3 regions of the Comamonas sp. Tr-654 genome follow, and region 1 is predicted to be linked to each of the others. Evidence: predicted binding sites of a transcription regulator. Region 1 holds the regulator's gene; each other region holds the start of a gene.
What was found. Region 1 encodes FNR, which switches genes on or off when oxygen is low (the NO sensors DNR and NnrR bind a similar motif). Its sites were predicted from a motif close to TTGATNNNNATCAA; they were not measured.
Positions count from the first base shown of each region.

Region 1 (7,934 bases):
CAGAGAGTCGTCGGGCAACGCAAAGTGATCCATGCCCACATAGACATAGCCGCCATTCATGAAGGCATCGATTGCGCCGGAGAGCATGTTCAGCTTCTCCTGTCCCATGGGCAAGTCAGCCGATGCAATACGCCTTTGCGGCTTGAAGCGCTCGGGCAGATGCGCATAGGCATACAGTGCAATGCGGTCGGGACGCAGCTCATTGACCTGGGCCAGCGTTCGCGCAAAAGACTCGGATGTCTGCTTGGGCAGACCGTAGATCAGGTCCACATTGATGGAGACAAAGCCCAGCCGGCGGGCCTCGGCCACCAGTTCAAAGACTTGCTCGGCGGGCTGCTCCCGGTGCACCGCTTTCTGCACTGCGGGGTCAAAATCCTGCACGCCAAAGCTCAGGCGATTGAAGCCCATGTCCTTGAGTGTCTTCAGCCTCTCGTTGCTCACGGTACGCGGATCGACTTCGATGGAATATTCGCCAGCCGGATCGAGCTTGAAATGCTCACGCATCAGGACCATCAGCTGCTGCAGTTCGGCATCGCTGAAGAAGGTCGGCGTGCCGCCTCCAAGATGCAGCTGGCTTACCAGCTGGCCTTTGCCACAATGCTCGGTATGCATGGCCAGTTCACGGCCCAGATAATCCAGATACTCGGCAGCCTTCTCATGATGCTTGGTCACTATCTTGTTGCAGGCGCAGTAATAGCAAAGCGACTCACAAAACGGCACATGCACATAAACGGACAAGGGCAAGGCACGTGAGCCCGAATGCGTCTTGCGCTGTTTCAATGCCAGGATATAGTCGTCTGCACCAAAAGCCTCAACAAAACGGTCGGCTGTTGGAAATGATGTGTAGCGCGGGCCGGGAATATCAAAGCGGCTCAGCAACTCGGGCGTGACTGCGGTCATAACTGAAAGTTAGGGTGCGCCCACACTCCACATTGAGCAGATTTCAAAGAAAACCAGATCCTGGAAATCATGCCCATAATGGGCAGAAGCACATGTTTTTGAATGAATACAAACAATGTGCCCCAAGGCAATCCAACTGTCCTTGATGAATATCAAGAGAGCGTAAGGCAAGTACTGCGACAATTTGATCCAACTCATCACTAACTACGAGGTCAATGACCGGCGCGACTCTCCATTCCAAGTCTGTCTGTGCCGTTGCTGAAAAGCCCATGAATCTTCAGACCATCAAAGCATCCTGCTCCAACTGCAATCTGCGTGAACTGTGCATGCCCATGGGCCTGGACGATGAACAAATGGAGCGCATTGACGAAATTGTGGCCACACGCCGCAAGGTCAAACGGGGCGGGCTGCTGTTTCGCAACGGCGAGGAGTTCACCTCGCTGTACGCCATTCGCACCGGCTTCTTCAAGACCAGCGTGGCCACCGAAGACGGTCGCGACCAGGTCACTGGCTTTCAGATGGCCGGCGAGATCATCGGTCTGGACGGAATCGTCAACGACCATCACACCTGCGATGCCGTGGCGCTGGAAGATGCCGAAGTCTGCATCATGCCTTTCGACAAGCTCGAGCAGCTCTCGCGCGAAGTCACAGCACTGCAAAATCATGTGCACAAGGTCATGAGCCGCGAAATCGTGCGTGAGCATGGCGTAATGCTGCTGCTGGGCAGCATGCGCGCCGAAGAACGTCTCGCAGCCTTTGTGCTGAACCTGGTGCAGCGTCTGTCTGCACGCGGCTTTTCGAAGTCGGAGCTGGTGCTGCGCATGACGCGTGAAGAAATCGGCAGCTATCTGGGCCTCAAGCTGGAGACCGTGAGCCGCACCTTCTCCAAGTTCGCCGAGGAAGGCATCATCGAAGTCCGACAGCGCCATCTACGCATTCTGGATACCGAGGCGCTCAGGCGCATCGTCAACAGCCAGCAATGCCAGGACTGAGTTCGACAGCAGCCTTCAAGACAAAGCCCGCAGACAGCGGGCTTTTTTTATGACGGCGAATGCCTGCCAGGAGTTTCCGCTACCGAGGCCGCCGGCACAGCGAGCGCCCAGCCCCGCCATCCGAAGCCGCCACCGGCCTCGAAACTGCGGTCCTGTGCGCAGCGCTTTACTCGACCAGGGGCTCCGAGACTATGCCCTGATTCAGATCGCTGGCCGAACGGCCCAGCATGGCGGTCATCAGTCCGCTGAACACGGTGACCGCCCAGAAGGCAAAAAAGGCCAGGGTGTAAATGCCATTGCGCGACCATTCCAGAGGCGAACCCAGCCAGTGCATGTCCAGCGGGTCCACAAAGGCAAATACCACCATTTCCATGATTGCCGCCGCCAGAAAAGCCGGCCAGACAATCCACATCCAGCGTCGAGCATCCATCGCGATTCTCCTTGGCCTGTGGGTTTGAACCCATTTTGCACAATTGCCATGACTTTCCTCGTCATACCAAGGGCATGCACTCAGATAGGAAACCCTGGACCGCTCTTACTTAAAGAGCTTCCAGCGCTTTATGTGCATCGATTTAAGGTCTATATCTATCTGAAATAGCCTTTGATTAAGCGCTATGCGCTCCTGTTATTGAATACCACCCGGCCCCAGCTTTTACCGGTCCTTGAACGCTGCAGCGAAGGCCAGAACATGCGCTCATGCGGCGCCGGCTGTACGGCAAGCGAGCGCCCTACTCTGCAATCGACCAAGACACCGAGTGCCGCCGCGACCGGCCAGGCTCCAGAAAAGTCTGCAACCAGGGGCGTAAAAAAGGCCGCGAAAGCGGCCTCGGGAATGCGTTGAAATCGCGGTCAGCGATCCAGCGGATGGTCCTTGGCCGGCGTCGCGGCATGGTTGCGCCCCGTCACTGCCGGCGCCAGGCTTTTTTCGCTCTCGGTGAGGCGCTGGTTGATTTCAATGCCGTGACGGTAGTAGTCGGGGTCGATCACAGGATCCGGCTTGCTCATGGCGATATAGGCGGTCACGATGCCCGCGACCACCACCACAGCGGGACCGGCGATGACGAGCCAGACATGGGCAAACTTCCACCAGGGCTTGCCGTCCTCGGGGTGGATGATCTTGGCCTTTTGCGGGGCCTTGGCTTGTGCTGCCGACATGGTGAAACCTCTTTTCAGAAATCTGGCCGCCCCATTGCAAACCTGCAATCGAGCGGCATCAATTGTTGCTGATTCGCGATGCCCTAGCGTGGCACCAGGAACACGGATTTTTCGGAGATACGTCCGGCTCCAGCCGTCAGCGCATCCACATTGAAATGCACAGGGTGCGAGCCGGAAACGGCTGAGCCGTAGGGAATCTGCAGGCGCACCGCAATGCCGCGTGTCTCGGCCGGACCTACCGAGACTTCCTGCTCGGATACGACCTCCAGCTGATCCAGCCCCGTGGCGCTGATGCGATAGCGCTGCTCGGACTCGGTCGCATTCATGATCTGCAGGCGATAGACGTTTTCGAGCTTGCCGCCAGCCACGATGCGCGACAGCGCGGCGCGGTCGCGAATCACGTCGACCTTGAGTGGCTCGCGCAGAACCAGGCTGGCGATCATGGCTGCGCTCAGCGCCAGCAGCACGGTCGAGTAGATCAGCACGCGCGGGCGGAAGATGCGCCGGATCACCTGCGCCTGTTTCCAGAGCTTGGCCACGGCGTTCTGCGTGGTCAGGCGTATCAGGCCGCGCGGGTACTCCATCTTGTCCATCACGGAGTTGCAGGCATCGATGCACAGACCGCAGCCAATGCACTCGTACTGCAACCCCTTGCGGATGTCGATGCCTACGGGGCAGACCTGAACGCAAAGCTTGCAGTCTATGCAGTCACCCAGACCCTGCGCCTTGTAGTCCACGTCTTTTCTGCGCGGGCCGCGTGCTTCACCGCGCTGCACGTCGTAGCTGACGATCATGGTGTCCTTGTCGAACATGGCGCTCTGGAAACGTGCATAGGGGCACATGTACTTGCAGACCTGCTCGCGCATATAGCCAGCATTGCCATATGTGGCAAAGCCGTAGAACAGCACCCAGAAAATCTGCCAGCTGCCCTGGAAGGCCATCAACTCCACACCCAGTTCACGGATGGGCACGAAGTAGCCGACAAAGGTGAATCCGGTCCACAGGGACAGAACAATCCAGAGGAACTGTTTAAGCGATTTCTTCCAGATTTTCTCGAAGGTCCAGCCATGCTTGTCGATGCGCATGCGGGCGCTGCGGTCTCCCTCGACCTTGCTCTCGATCCACATGAAGATCTCGGTATAGACTGTCTGCGGACAGGAAAAGCCGCACCACAGACGCCCGGCCACTGCGGTAAACAGAAACAGCCCCAGCGCGCTGATGATGAGCAGCCCCGTCAGGTAGATGAAGTCCTGCGGGTAGAGCACCAGCCCGAACAGATAGAAGCGCCGCGCCCCGAGATCGAACAGCACCATCTGGCGCTCGCCCCACTGCAGCCACGGCAGACCGTAGAAGACGATCTGGGTCAGGAACACCATGATCCAGCGCCAGCGCGAGAAGACGCCGCTGATGGCGCGCGAGTACACCTTCTGTTCGGAGGCGAACATGGGCATATATTCCTGGCCGCCGTCCACAGGCTCAGCCGTGATCGGAATGACTTTGCGAGGTTTCTCCGGATCGCAGGGCATCGCAGTTCCTTAATATTTTTGTAATTACTGAAAACTCAAACGAGAAAAAGGCGGTGCCTTGGCACCGCCTTCATCACCCGTCTTACTTCTGGGCGCTTACGTTGGACAGCCCCCAGACATAGGAGGCCAGCACCGCGATCTGTGCCTCGGTCAGCTTGTCCTTCTGGGCAGGCATCTCGTTCATCTTGCCATGGTTGACCATGTCGACAATGACGGACTCGCCCCAGCCATGCAGCCAGATGTCATCGGTCAGGTTAGGTGCGCCAAGCGCCTGGTTGCCCTTGCCATCCATGCCGTGGCAAGCCGCGCAGGCCACGAACTTGGACTTGCCCTGCGAAGCCTTGACGGCATCGTGGGGGCTGCCAGACAGGCTCAGCACATAGTGAGCCACATTGCGCACATCTTCCGCCGAGCCCACGGCTGCTGCCATGGGAGGCATCACGCCGATGCGGCCGTTGGTGATGGTTTCCTTGATCTTGTCGGGCGTGCCGCCATGCAGCCAGTCGCCGTCGCTCAGATTGGGAAAGCTCTTGCTGCCGCGTGCATCGGAGCCGTGGCATTGCGCGCAGTTGTTCATGAACAGACGCTCGCCGATGGCCATGGCCTGGGGATCCTTGGCCATTTCTTCGGTGGGCATGCTGACAAACTTGGCGTACATGGGCTCCAGGTCGACACGGGCCTTTTCCATCTCCTTGTCGTAAGCACCATACTGGGTCCAGTCCAGCTCTCCCTTGAAGGAACCCAGACCTGGGTAGGCCACCAGATAGGCCAGGCTGAAGACCACGGTGATCACGAACAGACCCATCCACCACTTGGGCATGGGGTTGTTGAGTTCGCGCAGGTCTTCGTCCCAGACGTGACCGGTGGTGTTGTCCGCAGAAGGAACGACCTTGCGGCGCGCCACCAGCACCAGCAGCAAGAAGCAGCCGAGGATGCCGATCAGCGAAACGGCCGCGATATACACGGACCAGAAGTTGTTAAAGAAGTCGCTCATGGGATGTTCTCGTTGTAGTGATCAGACTCAGTCTTCCAGGAAGGGAAGCTGAGCTGCCTCGTCGAAACGGGCCTGGTTGCGGCGGGCAAACGCCCACCACCAGATACCCACGAAGCACGCCAGCGATGCCAGTGTGGCCAGAACACGCATGGTGGTGATATCCATTTTCCAGTCCCTCCTCTGTTACTTGACGGCGCGACCCAGGACCTGCAGATAGGAGATCACGGCCTCCATCTCGGTCTTGTCCTTGACTTCAGCCTGAGCCCCAGCGATCTCAGCATCGGTATAAGGCACCCCCACCTTGCGCAAGGCGCTCATGCGCGTTGCCACGGCAGAGTCATCCACCTTGGTAGCTTCCAGCCAGGGATAGGCAGGCATGTTGGACTCGGGCACCACGTCACGCGGGTTGTTCAGGTGAATGCGATGCCATTCGTCGCTGTACTTGCCGCCCACACGATGCAGATCGGGGCCGGTGCGCTTGGAGCCCCACTGGAAGGGGTGGTCGTAGACGAACTCGCCAGCCACCGAGTAGTGGCCGTAGCGCATGGTCTCGGCGCGGAAGGGGCGGATCATCTGCGAGTGGCAGTTGTAGCAACCTTCACGCAGATAGACGTCACGGCCCATCAGTTGCAGCGGCGTGTAGGGCTTGAGGCCCGCCACGGCTTCGGTCGTGGACTTCTGGAAGAACAGCGGCACGATTTCGACCAGGCCACCGATGGTCAGCACGAACAGCGTCAGCGCGATCAGCAGAAAGTTGCTGGTCTCGATCTTCTCGTGCAAAGAGCTCTTGGGAACTGCGTTATTTTGATCAGACATTGCTTTTGCTCCTCAATGCTCAGGCGTGAGCCACCACGGCAGGCACTGCCACCTTGACGGAACGGCCGGCCATTGCGGTCTTCCAGGTATTCCATGCCATCACCAGCATGCCGCCCAGATACAGCAGACCGCCGGTCACGCGAATCACGTAGAAGGGATAGGTCGCCTTCACGCTTTCGACGAAGGTGTAGGTCAGCGTGCCGTCGGGGTTGATGGCGCGCCACATCAGGCCCTGCATCACACCGGCAATCCACATCGCGGCGATGTACAGCACGATGCCGATGGTCGACATCCAGAAGTGCAGCTCGATCGCGGGCACGGAGTGCATTTTTTCGCGGCCGAAGAGACGGGGAATCAGGTAGTACAGAGAACCCATGGTGATCAGACCCACCCAGCCCAGAGCGCCGGAGTGCACGTGGCCTACGGTCCAGTCGGTGTAGTGGCTCAGTGCGTTGACGGTCTTGATGGCCATCATCGGGCCTTCGAAGGTGGACATGCCGTAGAACGACAGGGACACGATCAGGAAGCGCAGGATGGGGTCGTCACGCAGCTTGTGCCAGGCACCCGACAGCGTCATGATGCCGTTGATCATGCCGCCCCAGCTGGGAGCCAGCAGGATCAGCGAGAACACCATGCCCAGCGACTGGGCCCAGTCGGGCAGCGCTGTGTAGTGCAGGTGGTGAGGACCGGCCCACATATAGGTGAAGATCAGTGCCCAGAAGTGCACGATCGACAGGCGGTACGAATACACGGGGCGACCGGCCTGCTTGGGGATGAAGTAATACATCATGCCCAGGAAGCCTGCGGTCAGAAAGAAGCCCACGGCGTTATGGCCATACCACCACTGGACCATGGCGTCTTGCACGCCGGCATAGGCCGAGTAGCTCTTCATCCAGCCTGCAGGAATGGAGACGTTGTTGACCACGTGCAGCAAGGCCACGGCCAGGATAAAGGCACCGAAGAACCAGTTGGCCACATAGATGTGCTTAACCTTGCGGATTCCGATGGTGCCGAAGAACACGATGGCATAGGACACCCAGGTCACGGTGATCAACAGGTCGATGGGCCATTCCAGTTCGGCGTATTCCTTGCCCTGGGTGTATCCCAGGGGCAGGCTGATGGCTGCTGCCACGATGACCAGTTGCCAGGCCCAGAAGGTCAGGCTGGCCAGCTTGGGCATGAACAGTTTGGTCTGGCAGGTGCGTTGCACCACGTAGTAGCTGGTGGCGAACAAGGCCGAGCCACCAAAGGCAAAGATCACGGCATTGGTATGCAGCGGACGCAGGCGTCCGTAGCTCAGCCAGGGAATGCCGAAGTTGAGTTCCGGCCAGGCCAGCTGGGACGCGATAAACACGCCCACTGCCATACCTACCACCCCCCATACCACGGCCATGATAGAGAACTGTCTTACGACGGTGTCGTCGTAATAGACAGCATTGTTATTTGTTGCTTCCATCGGGCACCTCTTAGATTTCTTGCAAAGTGTTCACTGGTTTCTCATTGGGCTCGTTGAGCCACATCAATCGTCGCGAAGAATGCGCTCGCCTTCCT
Region 1 covers NZ_VWWQ01000007.1:200,942-208,875, forward strand. Annotated here, with positions in the region: gene hemN (oxygen-independent coproporphyrinogen III oxidase) at 1-900, opposite strand, end outside; gene fnr (fumarate/nitrate reduction transcriptional regulator Fnr) at 1,170-1,892, shown strand; gene F3J24_RS20790 (hypothetical protein) at 2,059-2,322, opposite strand; gene F3J24_RS20795 (FixH family protein) at 2,742-3,047, opposite strand; gene ccoG (cytochrome c oxidase accessory protein CcoG) at 3,131-4,573, opposite strand; gene ccoP (cytochrome-c oxidase, cbb3-type subunit III) at 4,656-5,567, opposite strand; gene F3J24_RS20810 (CcoQ/FixQ family Cbb3-type cytochrome c oxidase assembly chaperone) at 5,595-5,732, opposite strand; gene ccoO (cytochrome-c oxidase, cbb3-type subunit II) at 5,751-6,383, opposite strand; gene ccoN (cytochrome-c oxidase, cbb3-type subunit I) at 6,403-7,839, opposite strand; gene ccoS (cbb3-type cytochrome oxidase assembly protein CcoS) at 7,903-7,934, opposite strand, start outside.

Region 2 (7,934 bases), on a different contig from region 1:
CGTCGCCCAGACGAAACGGTACGCCAAGAATCACATTGCCCACGGCCACGCCGAACAGCAGCGCAGGCACCAGGCCCGTGATGCACAGCACCCAGTCCCAGCGGTTGCGCCAGGACGCATCTTCATGTTTGCTGCGGAACTTGAACGCCACGGGACGCAGGATCAGCGGCACCAGCACGGCAAACATGGCCAGGTAAAAGCCCGAGAAGGACACGGCGTAAAGCTGGGGCCAGGCCGCAAAGATGGCACCGCCACCCAGAATCAGCCATACCTGATTGCCTTCCCACACGGGGCCGACGGAGTTGATGGCTGTGCGGCGCTCGACATCGGTCTTGGCCGTGGCGCGCAGCAGGCCCATGGCGCCGAGGTCAAAGCCGTCGGTGACGGCAAAGCCCACCAGCAGCACGCCGAGCAGCAGCCACCAGATGAGGCGCAGCACGTCATATGAAATCAGTTCATGCAAGATCATTTGGTTGCTCCTCTCAGCTTTGGCCGCGTGCCAGCTTCTTGATCATGGGTTCGTAGAGGCTGAGATGAGGCTCGCTCTCATGCTCGGGGCCCTTCTTGATGGCCGTGACCATCAGCTTGAGCTCGATCACCAGCAGCACGGTATAGATCAGCACGAAGCCGGCAATGGTCAGCAACAGCGTCTTCGCACCCAGGTTCGAAACCGCCATGGCCGTGGGCAGCACGCCTTCGATGATCCAGGGCTGGCGACCCAGTTCGGCCACAACCCAGCCGCATTCGGCGGCAATCCAGGGCAGCGGAATCGAGAACACGGCCACCTTAAGCAGCCAGGGGTAGGCATCCAGCCTGTGGCGGGCAGCCAGCCAGAAGAAGGTGCCGGTCAGCACGATGAAGAACATGCCCAGGGCCACCATGATGCGGAAGGTCCAGAACAGTGGCCCCACGGGCGGTACGGTATCCATTGCCGCCTGCTGGATCTGCGCTTCGGTGGCCTTGCGGGGATCATCCACATAGCGCATCAGCAGCAGGGCGTAGCCCAGATTGGCACCATTGTTCTCAAAGCGCAGGCGTGCCTCGGCAGGAATCTCGGCATCGGTCTTGGCCTTGCGAATGGTCTGCAGCGCGTCGTAGGCGTCGATACCGTTTCGGATATTGCCCTCGGCATTCTTGACCAGTTCGTTAATGCCGGGAATCGGGGTGTCCAGAGAACGCGTGCCGATCAGGCCCATAACCCATGGGATGTGCACGGCAAAGTGGGTCTCGCGCGCCTCGCGGTCGGGGAAGCCGAAGGCGGTGAAGGACGCCGGTGCGGGCTCGGTCTCCCACATGGCTTCGATCGATGCCAGCTTCATCTTCTGGTGTTCCGAGGACAGGTAGCCAGACTCGTCGCCCAGCACCACCACCGACAGCGAAGCGGCCAAGCCAAAGGATGCAGCCACCGTCATCGAGCGCTTGGCCAGATGGATGTGACGGCCCTTGAGCAGATACCAGGCCGAAATGCCCAGCACGAACAGCGAGGCCATGACATAGCCCGCCGACACCGTGTGCACGAACTTGGCCTGTGCCACGGGATTGGTGAGCACGGCAAAGAAGTCATTCACTTCCATGCGCATGGTCTGAGGGTTGAAGCTCGCCCCCACGGGGTTCTGCATCCAGCCGTTGGCCACCAGAATCCATAGGGCCGAGAAGTTGGTGCCTATGGCCATCAGACATGTGACGATCAGGTGCTTGACCTTGGAAAGTCGGTCCCAGCCAAAGAAGAACAGGCCGACAAAGGTCGCTTCAAGGAAGAAGGCCATCAAACCCTCGATCGCCAGCGGCGCACCAAAGATGTCGCCCACATAGTGGCTGTAGTAGCTCCAGTTCATGCCGAACTGAAACTCCATCACCACGCCGGTGGCCACACCCATGGCGAAGTTGATGCCGAACAGCACGCCCCAGAACTTGGTCATGTCGCGCCAGATGGCACGGCCGGTCATCACATACACCGTCTCCATGATGGCGATGAGTATGGACAGGCCCAGTGTCAGCGGCACAAACAGAAAGTGGTAGAGCGCCGTTATCGCAAACTGCAGTCGCGATAAATCGACGATATCGAGGTCCATGGTCAGGTCCTTTCTCTCGGTACTTCAAAAATCAATCGGAAAAACATATGTCCTGCGGTGCAACAGCCCCCAAGGTGTCGGGCCTCAGCTTCGCCATCAACTGCTCGAACTCCGGCGTGCCGCGCAGGGCCTGCGCTTTCACCTGCCCTGCCTGCAGATACACGATGCGGTCGGCAAGGCACGCCTCACGCTGCCAATGCGTGGCAAAAATCAGCGTTCGTGCGCCGCTCTCGGCAGCCTGTGCCAGGCGCTGCAGAACGTCGGCAGCAGTGACGGCATCCAGTCCCTCGCTCACCTCATCGAGCAGCCAGCAACGGTCGGGGCTCAGCAGCAGCCTGGCCAGTGCCAGCCGGCGCGACTGGCCTCCGGACAGGCCCAGGCCGCCCTCACCCAGCATGGTGTCCAGCCCCTGTGGCAAGGCCATGACGTCGCGTCCGAGGCCTGCAGCCTGCAGGGCGGCCCACAATTGCTCATCGCCGGCCTTGGCGTCGGCCAGCCTCAGGTTGTTGCGCAGGCTGTCCTGAAACAGCTCGGTTCTCTGTGTCATCCAGCTGCAGCTGCGGGCCTGAACCACGCCCTCGTCCGGCTGCTGCTCACCTGCCATCAAGTGCAGCAAGCTGGTCTTGCCTGCACCGCTGCTGCCAATCAGTGCCACGCGCTCGCCCTGGCGCACATTCAGATCTACAGGGCCCAATTGACGAAGCCGCACAGACTGCAGGCTGAAGGCCATAGTCTGCATGGGCTGCGGCAGGCTCTGTGCCGTATCCGCTGCGGCCATCAGCGCGGGAGCCAGCCTGCGCAGCGCCAGCCAGGTGCGCCCGGCCTGCTCAGCCCCTCGGCGCAGGGCGGCAAACGGCTCAAGGGCAGATAGTGCCAGCAAAATACCCAGCGCAGCAACCGGCGCGTTGATGCGGCCCTGCTCCATCAGCCAGGCCATCAGCAGCACGGATGCGCTCAAGGTCATGGCCGACACCACACCATAAGCCTTGGCGGCAGCCGCCTCGGATTGATAAAGCCGCTCATCGGCCCGGGCACAGCGAGCATCGCTGTCCAACACCTGTTGTACCTGGGCAGTCAACTGGCCTGCCATCAGCAGCTCGGTCTGGCCGGCAACCAGATCCACGGTCTGGGCACGCATGGCCTCCAGTGCCATGGCACGGCGTACGGCGGCCTTGCGGCTGCGCAAACCATGCCACAGGGCAATGCCCCAGCCAGCCAGCAGCAGCCACGCCAGGGTCAACAGGCCCAGCCACCAGCGCATGAATCCGTAGGCCAGAGCTGCCAGCAAGGCCGCGCCCAGCGCCGCGATGGCAGGCACCAGCAGGCGCAGATAAAGATTGTCCAGTGCGTCCACGTCGGAGGTCAGGCGCTGCAGCAACCTGGCCGGGCGCTGCAGCAGCAGACGGGCGGCCTGTGGGCGAGCCCAGCTCAGAAACAGTCTCTGGCGCATAGCGGCCAGTACGGCCAGCGTGGCGTCGTGAGTCACCAGACGCTCTGCATAGCGGGCGCCGGTGCGGCCCACGGCCAGCAGGCGAATGCCGGCCGACGGCATGAACACATCGAACACCAAAGCGCTGGCCGGCGCCAGACCGGCCAGCGCCGTGGCCGTGATGAACCAGCCGGACAGGCCCAGCAAGGCCATGCCCATCAGCACCGTGAGTGCGGCCAGCGCGGCGCCGCCCAACCATAGCTTGCGCGGTGCCATCCGACCGAGCACCTTCAGCATTTCGCGCACTGAAAAAGCTTGCTTCTTCATGACTGCGGCCCCTGCGCCGGTTGCAGTAGCGGCAGTTCGATCACGCGATCCATGGCTGCGGCCAGTTGCGCGTCGTGGGTGGCAACCAGCATGGTGCGCCCCCTGGCCAGATGGCGCAGAGACTGCGTGATCTGGGCCGCTGTCTCGGGATCAAGATGGGCAGTAGGTTCATCGACCAGCAGCAGTCCGGCTTCCGTCTGCGCGGCCATGCGTGCCAGGGCCAATCTCACCACCTCGCCTCCGGAAAGCCCTGCGCCGCCCTCGCCCAGGCTCGCACCGGGGCGATGCGCCAGGGTCTCGTCAAGTGCCGCCTGCTGCGTGGCTTGGGCAATCTGTTCGGGCCCTACCGAGCTGCGCCCCAGCGCGATATTGCGCGCGGCCGAACCAGCAAACACATGCGGTAGCTGACCCAGCCATGCCATGCGCCGACGCAGCTGCGTTGCACTGCGGGCATCGAGTGCTTGCCGATCTAGTTCGATACGGCCTTGCTGTACCGGCAAAAGGCCGGCAATCTGCGCTAGCAGCACGGACTTGCCACTGCCACTGGGACTCCACAGCGCCACATGTTCCCCAGCCTGTATGTGCAAAGTCAGCGGTGCAAGGCTGGAGTCGCTGCCTGGAGCCTGAACCTTGAGCCCGCAAACGCTGATGGACACAGGCTTTCCAGGGGATAGCCGCTCATTGACCAAGGATGCTTCGGCGGCATGCTGCGCCCCCACAATCTGCACGGACTGGATCTGCATGTTCTGCAAGGTCTGCAGCGCTGCCTCGCCCGCAGCTCTGTCATGCCAGACGGCCGAGAGATCGCGCAAGGGCTCGAAAAACGCCGGCGCCAGCAACAGCACGAACATGGCTTGGCCCAGACCGAGCTTGTCGCCCCAGGCGCCGAAGTTCAGCGTGCCCAGCAGGTGAAAGCCTATATAGACGGCCACCATGGCCACGCCCAGCGCCGAGAGAAGCTCCAGCACCGCAGAAGATAGAAAGGCAATGCGCAGCACACGCATGGTGCGGGCGCGCAGATCTTCGGCATGGTCGCGCAGCCGCTGGCCTGTCAGATCCACGGCATGCAGAGCGCGCAGCGTGCTCAGACCGCGCAGGCGGTCCAGCAAGAAAGCGTTCATATGCCCCAGTTGCAGCATCTGCTCTTCGCTGGCCGCCTTGGCACGCCAGCCCACTATCGCCATGAAGAGCGGAATCAGGGGCGCGGCCACTATCAGAATCAGGGCCACCACCCATGACTGCCAGGCAACGGTTGCCAGAATCACCAAAGGCAGCAGGCGCACACGCCACATCGCGCTCTGATAGCGCGCAAGCCACGGAACAATGGCCTCGGCCTGTTCGACCATGGCGCTGGCAGCCTGACCCGAAGCAGGGCGGCTCTTGTCCAGCGGCGATGCCTGGGCCAGCGACTGCAGCACCAGAGCGCGCAAGCTGCTCAGCTGTATACGCGCGGCACGATTGGCGAGCAAGCCGCCATGACCTTCTGCCCAGGCGCGCAACAAACCCAGCAACAGCACGCCCGCCGCCATGGGCCAGACGACCGCCACGCCCTGCCCCTCGGCCATGAGCTGTACAGCCCAGGCCAGCAAGGCGGCCTGCGGCAGCCAGATCAGTCCGGCAAACACCTGCCATACCGCGCCCGCACTGGGGCGGCGGATGACGCTCGCCAGTGCGGCATGCGTCGCATCGGTCTGATTGTCTATTGAGGAAGAAGGTATTTGCTGCATTTCTTAATTTTCAGTATTTACTGAAATTAACGGAATACTACTCTTCTTTTGACAATCATCATGACTTGATATGCAAAAGCCAATTGCAGGACCGGGCCTACATTGATGTCCATCAACTCCACAACGATTTATCAAGGGTTAACCCTTGTTTTAGTCGTGCTTGAGCAACATCAGACGAGCAGGCCGCCCATGAAAAACGGCGTCCGAAGACGCCGTTGGCACAGGGGAGTTGCGGATCCGCTTCAGGCTGCCAGCAGGCTGGCCTTGGCTTCGGCATATTCGCGCTTGAGGCGCGCCACCAGCTCGGCGGTGGGCTGCACCTTGTCGACAGCACCGATGCCCTGGCCGCAACCCCAGATGTCCTTCCAGGCTTTTTGCGCACCGCCGCCAAAGTTCATCTTGCTGGGATCGGACTCAGGCAGATTCTCCGGATCCAGACCGGCTGCACGGATCGAGGGCGCCAGATAGTTTCCATGCACGCCGGTGAAAAGATTGCTGTAGACCACGTCGTCGGAGTTGCCCTCGACAATCGCCTGCTTGTACGCTTCCACGGCACGCGCCTCGTCGGTGGCGATGAAGGCCGAGCCGATATAGGCAAAGTCCGCTCCCATTGCCTGGGCCGCGAGAACTGCTCCCCCCGTGGCAATCGAGCCGGACAGCGCCAGCGGGCCGTCAAACCATTGGCGAATTTCCTGCACCAGGGCAAACGGGCTCTTCACGCCCGCATGGCCGCCTGCGCCGGCCGCCACGGCAATCAGGCCGTCGGCACCTTTTTCAATGGCCTTGCGCGCAAACTTGTTGTTGATGATGTCGTGCAGCACCACACCACCCCAGCTATGCACGGCCTGATTCACATCCTCACGTGCGCCCAGGCTGGTGATGATGATGGGCACTTTGTACTTGGCGCAGACCTGCATGTCGTGCTCGAGACGGTCATTGCTCTTGTGCACGATCTGGTTGATGGCGAACGGCGCCGAAGGACGATCGGGATGGGCCTTGTCCCAGGCTGCCAAAGTCTCGGTGATCTCGGCCAGCCAGTCTTCCAGCAACTCGGCGGGACGGGCATTGAGCGAAGGCATGGAGCCGACGATACCGGCCTTGCACTGTTCGATGACAAGCTTGGGATTGCTGATGATGAAAAGCGGCGAGCCGATGACAGGCAAAGCCAGTTTTTTAAGAACGGGTGGCAGCTTGGACATATGTTGTCTCCTTCTTCGTTTTGTATATAAAAGAGCTGTAGCGCTTGCTCCAGATACGCCGGCAGCTCTTATTTCAGAAGCAGTTCGTTGAACGATCCACTCTCTGGCACTCCTGTGCCGACAGCAGCCTCGTCCGACTGGCCGATGGCCAGTTTCGCCTGCCATGGCGCCACTTCCTGTCCCCTGGGCAACAGTTTCTGCATCTGTTTTGCACGGCGGATCATCGTGATGGAATTGGCTGCAAAAAAGGCCTGAACGAGAAGCGTGTCAGGCCTTGGTTTCTTACTGCGTCACACGTCCTGCGGCGTTGACGATGGACAGGTCCACATATTTGGAGCCCACTTGCCCGGGCTTGAAGTTCACCCAGTAGCCGCCCAGGTCAAGAGACTCCAGTCCGCGCAGGGCGGCGCTCATCTTCTCAGGCGTTACCGGCTGACTGCGACGCATGGCCTCCACGATGACCTTGGCATTCACATAGCCTTCCATCATGGCAAAGCTCACCGGCACGTCCAGCGACTTGCCGGCCGCAATCGTCGCATCACGGAACTCCTTGTTGAGCTTGCCCGAGACCTTGTAGGGACTGGGCACCACCTGGGCGATCGACAGGCCGCTCATGTACTCCACAGGCAGGCGCTTGGCCAGTTGCTCGATATCCGCCTCGGCCGTGGCATAGATCTGGGCCGTGCCGCCCTCCATGCGATAAGCCTCGACAAAGGCCGCCGTGGCAGGGCTGGAAGCCACCAGCAAAATGGCCTGGGGCGAAGCCTTGGAAGCCTGTAGCTCCTGCACGGCCTTGTCCGAGCCACTTCTGCTCTTGATCATGGCCGAGGTCACCATCTTGGCTCCACTTGGGTTCACGGCCTTGGTGACCAGGGCCGTCAGTTCCTGAGCATCGGGACGCTCCTCAAACACCAGGGCCAGGCGCGTGATGCCGACAGTGGCCAGATGGGTGGAAATCTTGGCAACCTGCTCTACCAATCCTGCGCGCGTGGAGAACATCTGCGCCGACGCCAGCACACGGGTGTCCGTGCTCTGATAGCCCACCAGCGGAATCTGCGAGCCATCCAGCGACTTGCTCTCGAGCAAGGCCGAGAGATTTCGATTGCCGAAATAACCGGCCAGCACCACGGGTTTGGACTCGCTCAGCAGTTTGCGGGTCTTGGCCACAGTCTCTTCGGGA
Region 2 covers NZ_VWWQ01000005.1:244,220-252,153, forward strand. Annotated here, with positions in the region: gene cydB (cytochrome d ubiquinol oxidase subunit II) at 1-469, opposite strand, end outside; gene F3J24_RS16810 (cytochrome ubiquinol oxidase subunit I) at 483-2,072, opposite strand; gene F3J24_RS16815 (amino acid ABC transporter ATP-binding/permease protein) at 2,104-3,828, opposite strand; gene cydD (thiol reductant ABC exporter subunit CydD) at 3,825-5,555, opposite strand; gene F3J24_RS16825 (nitronate monooxygenase family protein) at 5,798-6,754, opposite strand; gene F3J24_RS16830 (hypothetical protein) at 6,823-6,978, opposite strand; gene F3J24_RS16835 (ABC transporter substrate-binding protein) at 7,037-7,934, opposite strand, start outside.
Region 2: the regulator FNR is predicted to act here: its motif matches at 5,658-5,671, upstream of cydD (thiol reductant ABC exporter subunit CydD).

Region 3 (7,934 bases), on a different contig from region 1:
GCTGGTCGAGCGTCGCCTGCGCGAGTGGGGCTATGAGGTCACCACCGGGCTTGCGGGAACAGGGTTGGTTGGCTCGCTGAAGTTTGGCCCTGGCTCCAGGCGCCTGGGACTGCGTGCGGAAATGGACGCGCTGCCTATTCAGGAGGACACGGGGTTGCCCTGGGCCAGCGAGGTGCCAGGAAAAATGCACGGCTGCGGGCACGATGGTCACACCACCATGCTGCTTGGCGCGGCACAGGCGTTAGCCAAGCTGCATCGCGAAGGCAAGCATGCCATGGACGGCATGCTGCATCTGATCTTCCAGCCTGCGGAAGAACTGGGTGGTGCGGGCGGTGCCCAGCGCATGATGAAGGAGGGACTGTTTTCGCGCTTTCCCTGCGACGCGGTCTTTGCCATGCACAACATGCCAGGAATGGAGCAGGGCCAGATCCTGTTTCGTGAAGGTGCTTGCATGGCCTCCTCCGATAGGGCAACTCTGGTGTTCGAGGGCTGCGGCGGCCACGGCGCCATGCCGCACCTGGCGACCGATCCTACGGTGGTTGCTGCGTCCACGGTAATGGCCTTGCAAAGCATCGTCGCACGCAATGTAGATCCGCTGGCATCGGCCGTAATCACCGTGGGACGCCTTCAGGCCGGGCAAACCTACAACGTGATCCCCGAGACCGCCGAACTGGAGTTGAGCATCCGGGCCCTGAAGCCCGAGGTACGCGATCTGCTGGAGGAGCGCATTCGGGCGGTGGCGCAAGGCCAGGCCGACAGCTTTGGCGCACAGTGTCACATCACCTATGAGCGGGGCTACCCGGTGCTGGTCAACTCTCCCGCTGAAACCCGGCTTGCGATGGGTGTAGCCCGGTCGCTGTTCGGCGATGCGAGGGTCGTAGCCGATGCCGATCCGCTGTGCGCCAGTGAAGATTTCGCATACATGCTGGAAGAGCGCCCCGGTTGCTACCTCTTCATTGGCAATGGCGACAACGGCCACACACATGGCAGCGCCTCGGGACCTTGCAATGTGCACAACCCCAGTTTCGACTTCAACGATCGCAACCTCGAAACCGGCGCCACATTCTGGACGGCTCTGGCCCATTCCTTTCTTTCAACCCACGCCCGAATCTGATCATGAAAAAACCTGTCTCCATCTTGCGTCGACGCGCTCTCGTCCTGTCGCTTGGTTTTTCGTGTGTGGCCCCATTCGCAATGGGCGCTGCACGGGCAGCCGATCAGCGTGTGGTGACTCTGCTCGTTCCGTATCCGGCTGGAGGCCTGTCGGATTCCATCGCCCGGGCGATAAGCCCGGCATTGGGTCGTGCCCTGAACCAGCAGGTCATTGTGGACAATCTGGGCGGCGTCAGCGGATCACTGGCCGCGCAGAAGGTGCTGAACGCGCCCGCTGATGGGCACATGATCTTTCTCGGCTCACCCAACGAGGTGATTCTCTCGCCCATGGTCAACGCCGCCGTGAAGCTAAGAGCCGAAGACTTTCGCATGCTGGGCCAGGTGGCAGTGAATCCGCTGGTTCTGCTCACACGCGCCACTCTACCGGTGCGCAACGTCGATGAATTCATTGCCTATGCCAAGACCCAGGACAAAGGTCTGTCCTATGGCAGCGTCGGCATGGGCTCCATGTATCACCTGTTGGCTGAAAGCATGGCGCAGCAGACCCAGATCCACGTCACACATGTGCCCTACAAAGGCATGGCACCCATGGTCCAAGATGTCGCAGGCAACAGCATCGACTTTGCCATCCAGCCCTATGCAACGAGTTTCAAGGGAATGTCCGAGCAGGGGCGCTTGAGGCTCGTCGGGTGGCTGGCTCCCACACGCAGCGAGCTGGATCCCTCTGTGCCCGCGCTTGGAGAAGGCAAGATTCTGAAGAACTTCAGCCATTCCACCTGGGCCGGTCTCATGGTGAGCCGCAAAACTCCCGAGGACATGGTGGTACGTCTGAACAAAGTACTGGCCGAAGTGCTGCGTGATCCCGAGGTGCGGCGCCAGATTGCGGCCACCGGATCGGAAGCGCCGCAACCCCAGACGCTGGCTGAGGCGGAGCGGCAACTCAAGGAAGACACCGTCAAATTTCGCGCCATGGCCAAAAGCATTCAACTTCAGCCTCAGTAAGCACCACAGGCTGCTTTAGTAAGCGCGCCAGCAAGCGGCGCGCATTGCTCATCAAGCTGGAGACTGGTGCGATAAGCGGGTTGCACCTGCAGGCCAGGAGACGTGCGGGAAAGTCAGCCTGATCCGCCTGAAGCTAAAGGTCGCAACTGCCGTAGCAAGCAGCATTTCGCGACTGAGCTGCACTTGCCCGTCAGGGGGCTTCCAGCGGATTTCTTTCATTAAGAACCCCGTATCGCCTTCGTCTGTCTCATGGCTATCTGGCCTCGCAACAGACGGCTTAAGGAGGGGGGCCTGCGACTGGCTGGTGAATCAGACCGAACGGTGCACCAGTACAGGAATGCTGCTGTTGACCAGCACGCGCTGGGTTTCGCTGCCCAACAAAATGCCGGCGATGCCTTTGCGGCCATGCGATGCCATGCAGATCAGATCGCAATGGCTGTCTTTCGCCTGCTGGATGATGGCCTGGTTGATAGAGATATTCGTCATGCGCGCGGTCTTGCAATCCACGCCCTCGGCCACGGCGATGTCCGTCGCAATCTTGAGCACCTGGTCGGCTTCCTTCTCGGCGCTCTTGGCCATCTCTCCAGAGTTGTAGGCCATCATCGCCTCGGCGCCGTAGATCATGGCGGTGTAATCCGGCATCACATACAGCGCCGTTACCTGCGCACCTTGTTCCTTGGCCAGTTGCATGCCCGCGCGTAGCGCGGCCTCGGAGAGTTTCGAGCCGTCTGTAGGAATCAAAATGTGCTTGAACATAGCCAGCCTCCTTGCGCGTCAGCGCGCCTGTTGTTGAACAATGAATGCGATCGCATGCCGTGTTCATACTCACACCGCGGGTCGGTCAATGCAACACACAGCGTCAGTATTCAGACGGTTTCTTGATGGCAATCAAACCTTGGGAAAACAAGCAAAAATGCATCTGGCGTATACCCGTAAATGAATGCTAGCTATCAAAATAGTAATCCCTGAGCCTCATTCCTGGCATGCGGCCCTGCAGGCTGTTGAAGCTGGCATGTATCCGGTTTGATGCAATGGCCGGGAGCGGGGGCGAGTGGGGCGGCTCTTGTCTGCTGAATTGTTGCTTCCATATTGTTGGCGCGCGAGCCGAACCTAGATCCAGGCGGCTGCTCCAGAAATCGCATCAATGACTGACAAGGCGTCCGAGTCTGCATGCTGGTGGGACATTGAAACATGGTCGCATCTTAAAGATGCATAATAAATACATCTTATGTGGAGACAGCGAAAGGAGTTGTCCTATGAGGAGTCATGAGCTTTGCTCAGAAGAGGAAGTTGCCCGCCTGGTGCATGCTTTTTATGCGCGTATACGCCAGGACGAGGTGCTAGGCCCCATCTTCGAGGCGCACATTACGGACTGGGATCAGCATCTGGCCAAACTGGTGGATTTCTGGTCGGCCGTTTTGCGGCGCACTGCCCGTTTTTCCGGGGCACCCATGGCCAAACATGCCGCGCTACCCGGGCTAAGCACCGAGCTGTTTGAGCGCTGGCTTGGCCTGTTCGAGATCACACTGGCCGAGCAGCCCAATCGATCCATGGCCGATCAAGCCTGGCAGGCGGCACGCCGTATTGCGCAAAGTCTATGGTCGGGGTACCAGATGAGTCGTGATCCCAAACAGCTGCCGCAGGTGGTGAATCATGTCTGAGCTGCTGCAAATCGATGAGCCGACGGGATCGGCATACCGCTCCAGAGCACCTGCGCCCCAGTGGCAAGCCTTCCTGGAGTTTGGCTTCAGGCCTTTGTATATGGCCGGATGCCTGTGGGCTGCGGTGTCGGTGGCATTGTGGGTGTTTGCGCCGCAATGGCTTGCTGGGCGCCTGGGCGGTGTGCTGTGGCACGCGCACGAGATGTTGTGGGCCTTCGTGGCGACGATTGCCGTGGGTTTTCTATGCACGGCGGCAAGCAGCTGGACCGGGCGCAACCCTATTCAGGGTCCCGCGCTGGGCTGGCTGTGCGTGCTGTGGCTGCTGGCGCGTGCGAGCTTTCTGGTGCCGGGAGATACCGCGTTTGCCTTCGCCTGCGGGTTCGAACTGCTGTTCTTTGTCGCTGCTGCTGTGGTGCTGGGCCGGGCGATCTACGCAGCACGCAGCAGCCGCAACTACGGTCTGCCGCTGCTGGTATTCGGGCTGGGTGCGGCCGATGCACTCTTTCTGCGCGCGGTATGGCAAGGCAGTGGCTATGCAACGCTGATGCAATATCTCTACACCGGCCTGCTGTGCATGGCGGTAATTGCGCTGTTGCTGGCGCGGCGGGTGATTCCGTTCTTCGCCATGCGGGCTGTCGCCGGCCTTCAGATACCCATGCATACAACCAGCGGGCAGTGGCAGCTCTGGGCTGGTTTGCTCGGTATTGTCTGCCTGTTGCTGGGCTGGACACAGGGCATGGTGGCTGCATTGCTGGTCGCAGGTTTGCTCACACTGTGGCAGGTACTGGCCTGGAGGCCCTGGGCGGTGCGCCGGGTACCGTTGCTGTGGATACTCTACCTGGGCCATACGGGTTTAGGCGCTGGCCTGCTGGTGGCTGCGCTTCAGGCTGGTGGCTGGATGCTGCGTCTGGCTTGGCCGGTTCATGTCATCGGCGTGGCCGGTTTTGCGGTGCTGATTATCGGCATGGTGACACGTACGGCTTTGGGGCATCTGGGCCGGCCGTTGCGCACGGATGCAGCCATGGTGACCATGTATGTGCTGGTGCTTGCTGCCGCGGTGCTGCGTTTGCTGGCACTGCTGCCTGCGGCCCCCGCCCAGGCGGCGCTCCACGCTTCGGCTCTAGCATGGGTGTTGGCCTTTGCCTTGTACCTGTGGCGCTTTGCGCCATTGCTGATTCGACCGCGCCTGCCTCCCGCCGGACTGTCCGCTGCCCAGCCAGTGATCAAGTCCAGAAAATCCGCTTGAACGGAATCCCTCGATGCGTCTCACTCTGATGACCGACTATGCGCTGCGGCTGCTCATGTATGTGGCCCGGCAACCCCAGCGGCTGTGCACGATTTCCGAGATCGCACAGGCTTATGAAATTTCCGAGACGCATCTGATGAAGGTGACGCATCAACTGGCGCTGAAGGGCTGGATAGTCACGGTGCGTGGCAAGGGGGGCGGCATGCGCCTTGCCCATATGCCACAGCAGATCAATATCGGCGCCGTGGTGCGTGGAATGGAGCCAGACTTCGCACTGGTGGAATGCTTTGGCAGTGACAACCGGTGTACGCTGACTGGCGACTGCCGCCTCGCAGGCATGCTGCAGGGTGCTTTGCAAAGCTTCCTGGCGCATCTGGATGAATTCACTCTTGCGGATCTAATTGCACCGGCTGCAAGCGCAACGTCGCTGATCCCGATCCTGCGTTCGGAGGCTCGAACATGAGCTACGGCTTGCTGATCACACTACACCTGCTGGCTGCCGTGGCGTTTGCGGGTACTGTGTTCTTCGAGGTGGTGCTGCTGACCCAGGTACCCAGCCGAGTGCCGAAACAGCACATGCTCCTTGTGGAGCAGGCGCTGGGTAGCCGCGCAACGGCCGTCATGCCCTGGGTGTTGTTGGCTCTCTACTCTGCGGGGGCAGGCTTGGCCTGGCAGCTCCGATCGGCGTTGGCACACCCACTGGCCAGCAGCACGGGCATGTTGATGACATTCAAGATCGCCCTGGCGCTAAGCGTGCTTGCGCATTTCGCCTGCGCCATGTGGTGGCGTCGCCATGGACAACTCAACGGGCAGCGTTCGCATCGACTGCACCTGAGCGTGTTTTGCCATGTTGTGTAGATCCTCCTGCTGGTCAAGACCATGTTTTATTTGCATTGGTAGAGGCTTGCGATGGAGAGGGCTGCCATCGCACGGGTAATTGGAGACGTTACAGATCAGGTTCTTGCTGGTAAGGGGAAGGCAGCAGAAAAACAAGGCACCAAGAGCGATTGCGGACAGCCGTCCGCTTATGCTTTTCATGTTCCGGAGATTGCAGGGCAGGCTATGCGCAGCGGATGCAATCAAGCCAGTGAAGCATGCGATGGCGTGCGGATATCTGTGGCGAGCAGTGAAATCAGCAATAGCCGCAGGTATTGATGAAACGTCGCCAGCTCACATGGAGCCATATCAGTCATTGGATGAATGCATAGGTAAAGTCTCTATGTATTTGCGATACCGCAATTTCGGCCAGCAGGAGGCCACTCGTGCAAGCGATAGGGCGGCTGGAGTGGGTATCACAGCCGTAATCGGGCAGAGGCGAGGGGCAACGCTGGCAAACAACCGGATGAGGATGCTGCCTCGACCCTTCGAGCACTACTTGAGTCCAGGAGGCGGCATAGCCGAGTGGGCATTTTTCGCGCCTGAGCACCGGGTTGCTGGGGCGATGACTATGACTTTGGACAACGACAGTTCTTTAGCTTGTACATGCATGTCATATGAGCCGCCAATAGATAAGATGGTTGCATTTAATGTAACTTACATGAGATGGCACAGGGTTCCCAAACCCTGAATTCACCCATTCCTAGGCTGTTGTCTTCCAGCTTTCGATGGGCTTGCCATACATCTGCTCGATGGCATCCTCGTAGTAAGCCATCAAGTTCTTCCGCTTGAGCTTGAGGGTAGGGGTCATCAAGCCGTTGTCAATGCTCCAGCTATCCCTGACCAGATGAATCGCTCTGGGCACTGCATAACGGGCAAAGCTGCGTGTCTGCTTTTCGATTCTGGCAAGTGCTTCTCTCTCAGCAGCGGCATGGTGCAGGCTGGAGGCATCATCTGGGTTCAGGCCGACACTCCTGGCAAGCACTTCCCATTCCACTTGGCTGACAACGGCGATACAGGCGATGAAAGGACGATCCTCGCCCACCACAAACACTTGCTCAAACAGGGGATCGACGAGGATGGCCTGTTCCACATCATTGGGAGGCACTTTCTCACCCGTCGACGTCACAATGATTTCCTTGATTCGACCCTTGATTCGGATGCGACCGTTTTCGATGGCCGCTTGGTCCCCGGTTCTGAGCCAGCCGTCGGCAGTAAAGGTTTTGGCAGTGTCTTCTGGACGGTTCCAGTAACCGCGCATCACCACAGGGCCGGAGACCTGCAGTTCCTGATCATCGCCAATGCGGACTTCAATCCCCGGCAGCACCCGGCCCACGGTATCAGGCCAGTTGTCGTCGAGGTCGTTAGCACTGACCACAGGTGCAGTTTCGGTCATTCCATAGCCTTGCAGCATGGGCAGGCCCAGACCCAGAAAACAGCGCGCAATGATCGGAGACAAAGGGGCTCCGCCACTTACGGCCACGCGTAGCCGGCCTCCAAACTGTGCGAGCAGGGGCTGTGCGACAAGCCTGCGCAGCAACCAGGCTGGCAAAGCAGAAGCCCAGCTTGGCTTGGCATCGAGTTGTTCCTCTAAGGGAATGCCTTGACGAGCGCAGAAGCTCTTCCAGCCCTTGTTGACTGCCGCCTCGAACAGCTGGCGCTTGAAGCTGCTGGAGGCAAGCGATTCCTGAACCTTGGCATAAACACGCTCATAGATGCGAGGCACGGATATCAGCACGGTCGGCTTGACCTGCTTCATGTCCTGCGCAAGTTGTGCGACAGAACGCGCGTAGGCCACGCAGGAGCCGGTGGCAATGGCCAGGTAGTAGCCTGCAGTGCGCTCGAAGGTGTGTGAAAGCGGCAGAAACGAGAGAAAGACGTCCTCGGGGAAAGCCTTCACACGTTGCATCACAGCGTGCAAGTCGCTGACCACGTTGTCATGCGTGAGCATGACCCCCTTGGGCTTTCCGGTCGTACCTGAGGTATAGACAATGCCTGCCAGCTGTGTTTTGTCTGGCGGCTTGGGGAGGGCAGAG
Region 3 covers NZ_VWWQ01000001.1:319,148-327,081, reverse strand. Annotated here, with positions in the region: gene F3J24_RS01340 (M20 aminoacylase family protein) at 1-1,114, shown strand, start outside; gene F3J24_RS01335 (tripartite tricarboxylate transporter substrate binding protein) at 1,180-2,115, shown strand; gene F3J24_RS01330 (universal stress protein) at 2,425-2,871, opposite strand; gene F3J24_RS01325 (group III truncated hemoglobin) at 3,372-3,776, shown strand; gene F3J24_RS01320 (NnrS family protein) at 3,769-5,022, shown strand; gene F3J24_RS01315 (Rrf2 family transcriptional regulator) at 5,036-5,485, shown strand; gene F3J24_RS01310 (CopD family copper resistance protein) at 5,482-5,880, shown strand; gene F3J24_RS01305 (long-chain fatty acid--CoA ligase) at 6,602-7,934, opposite strand, start outside.
Region 3: the regulator FNR is predicted to act here: its motif matches at 2,994-3,007, upstream of F3J24_RS01330 (universal stress protein).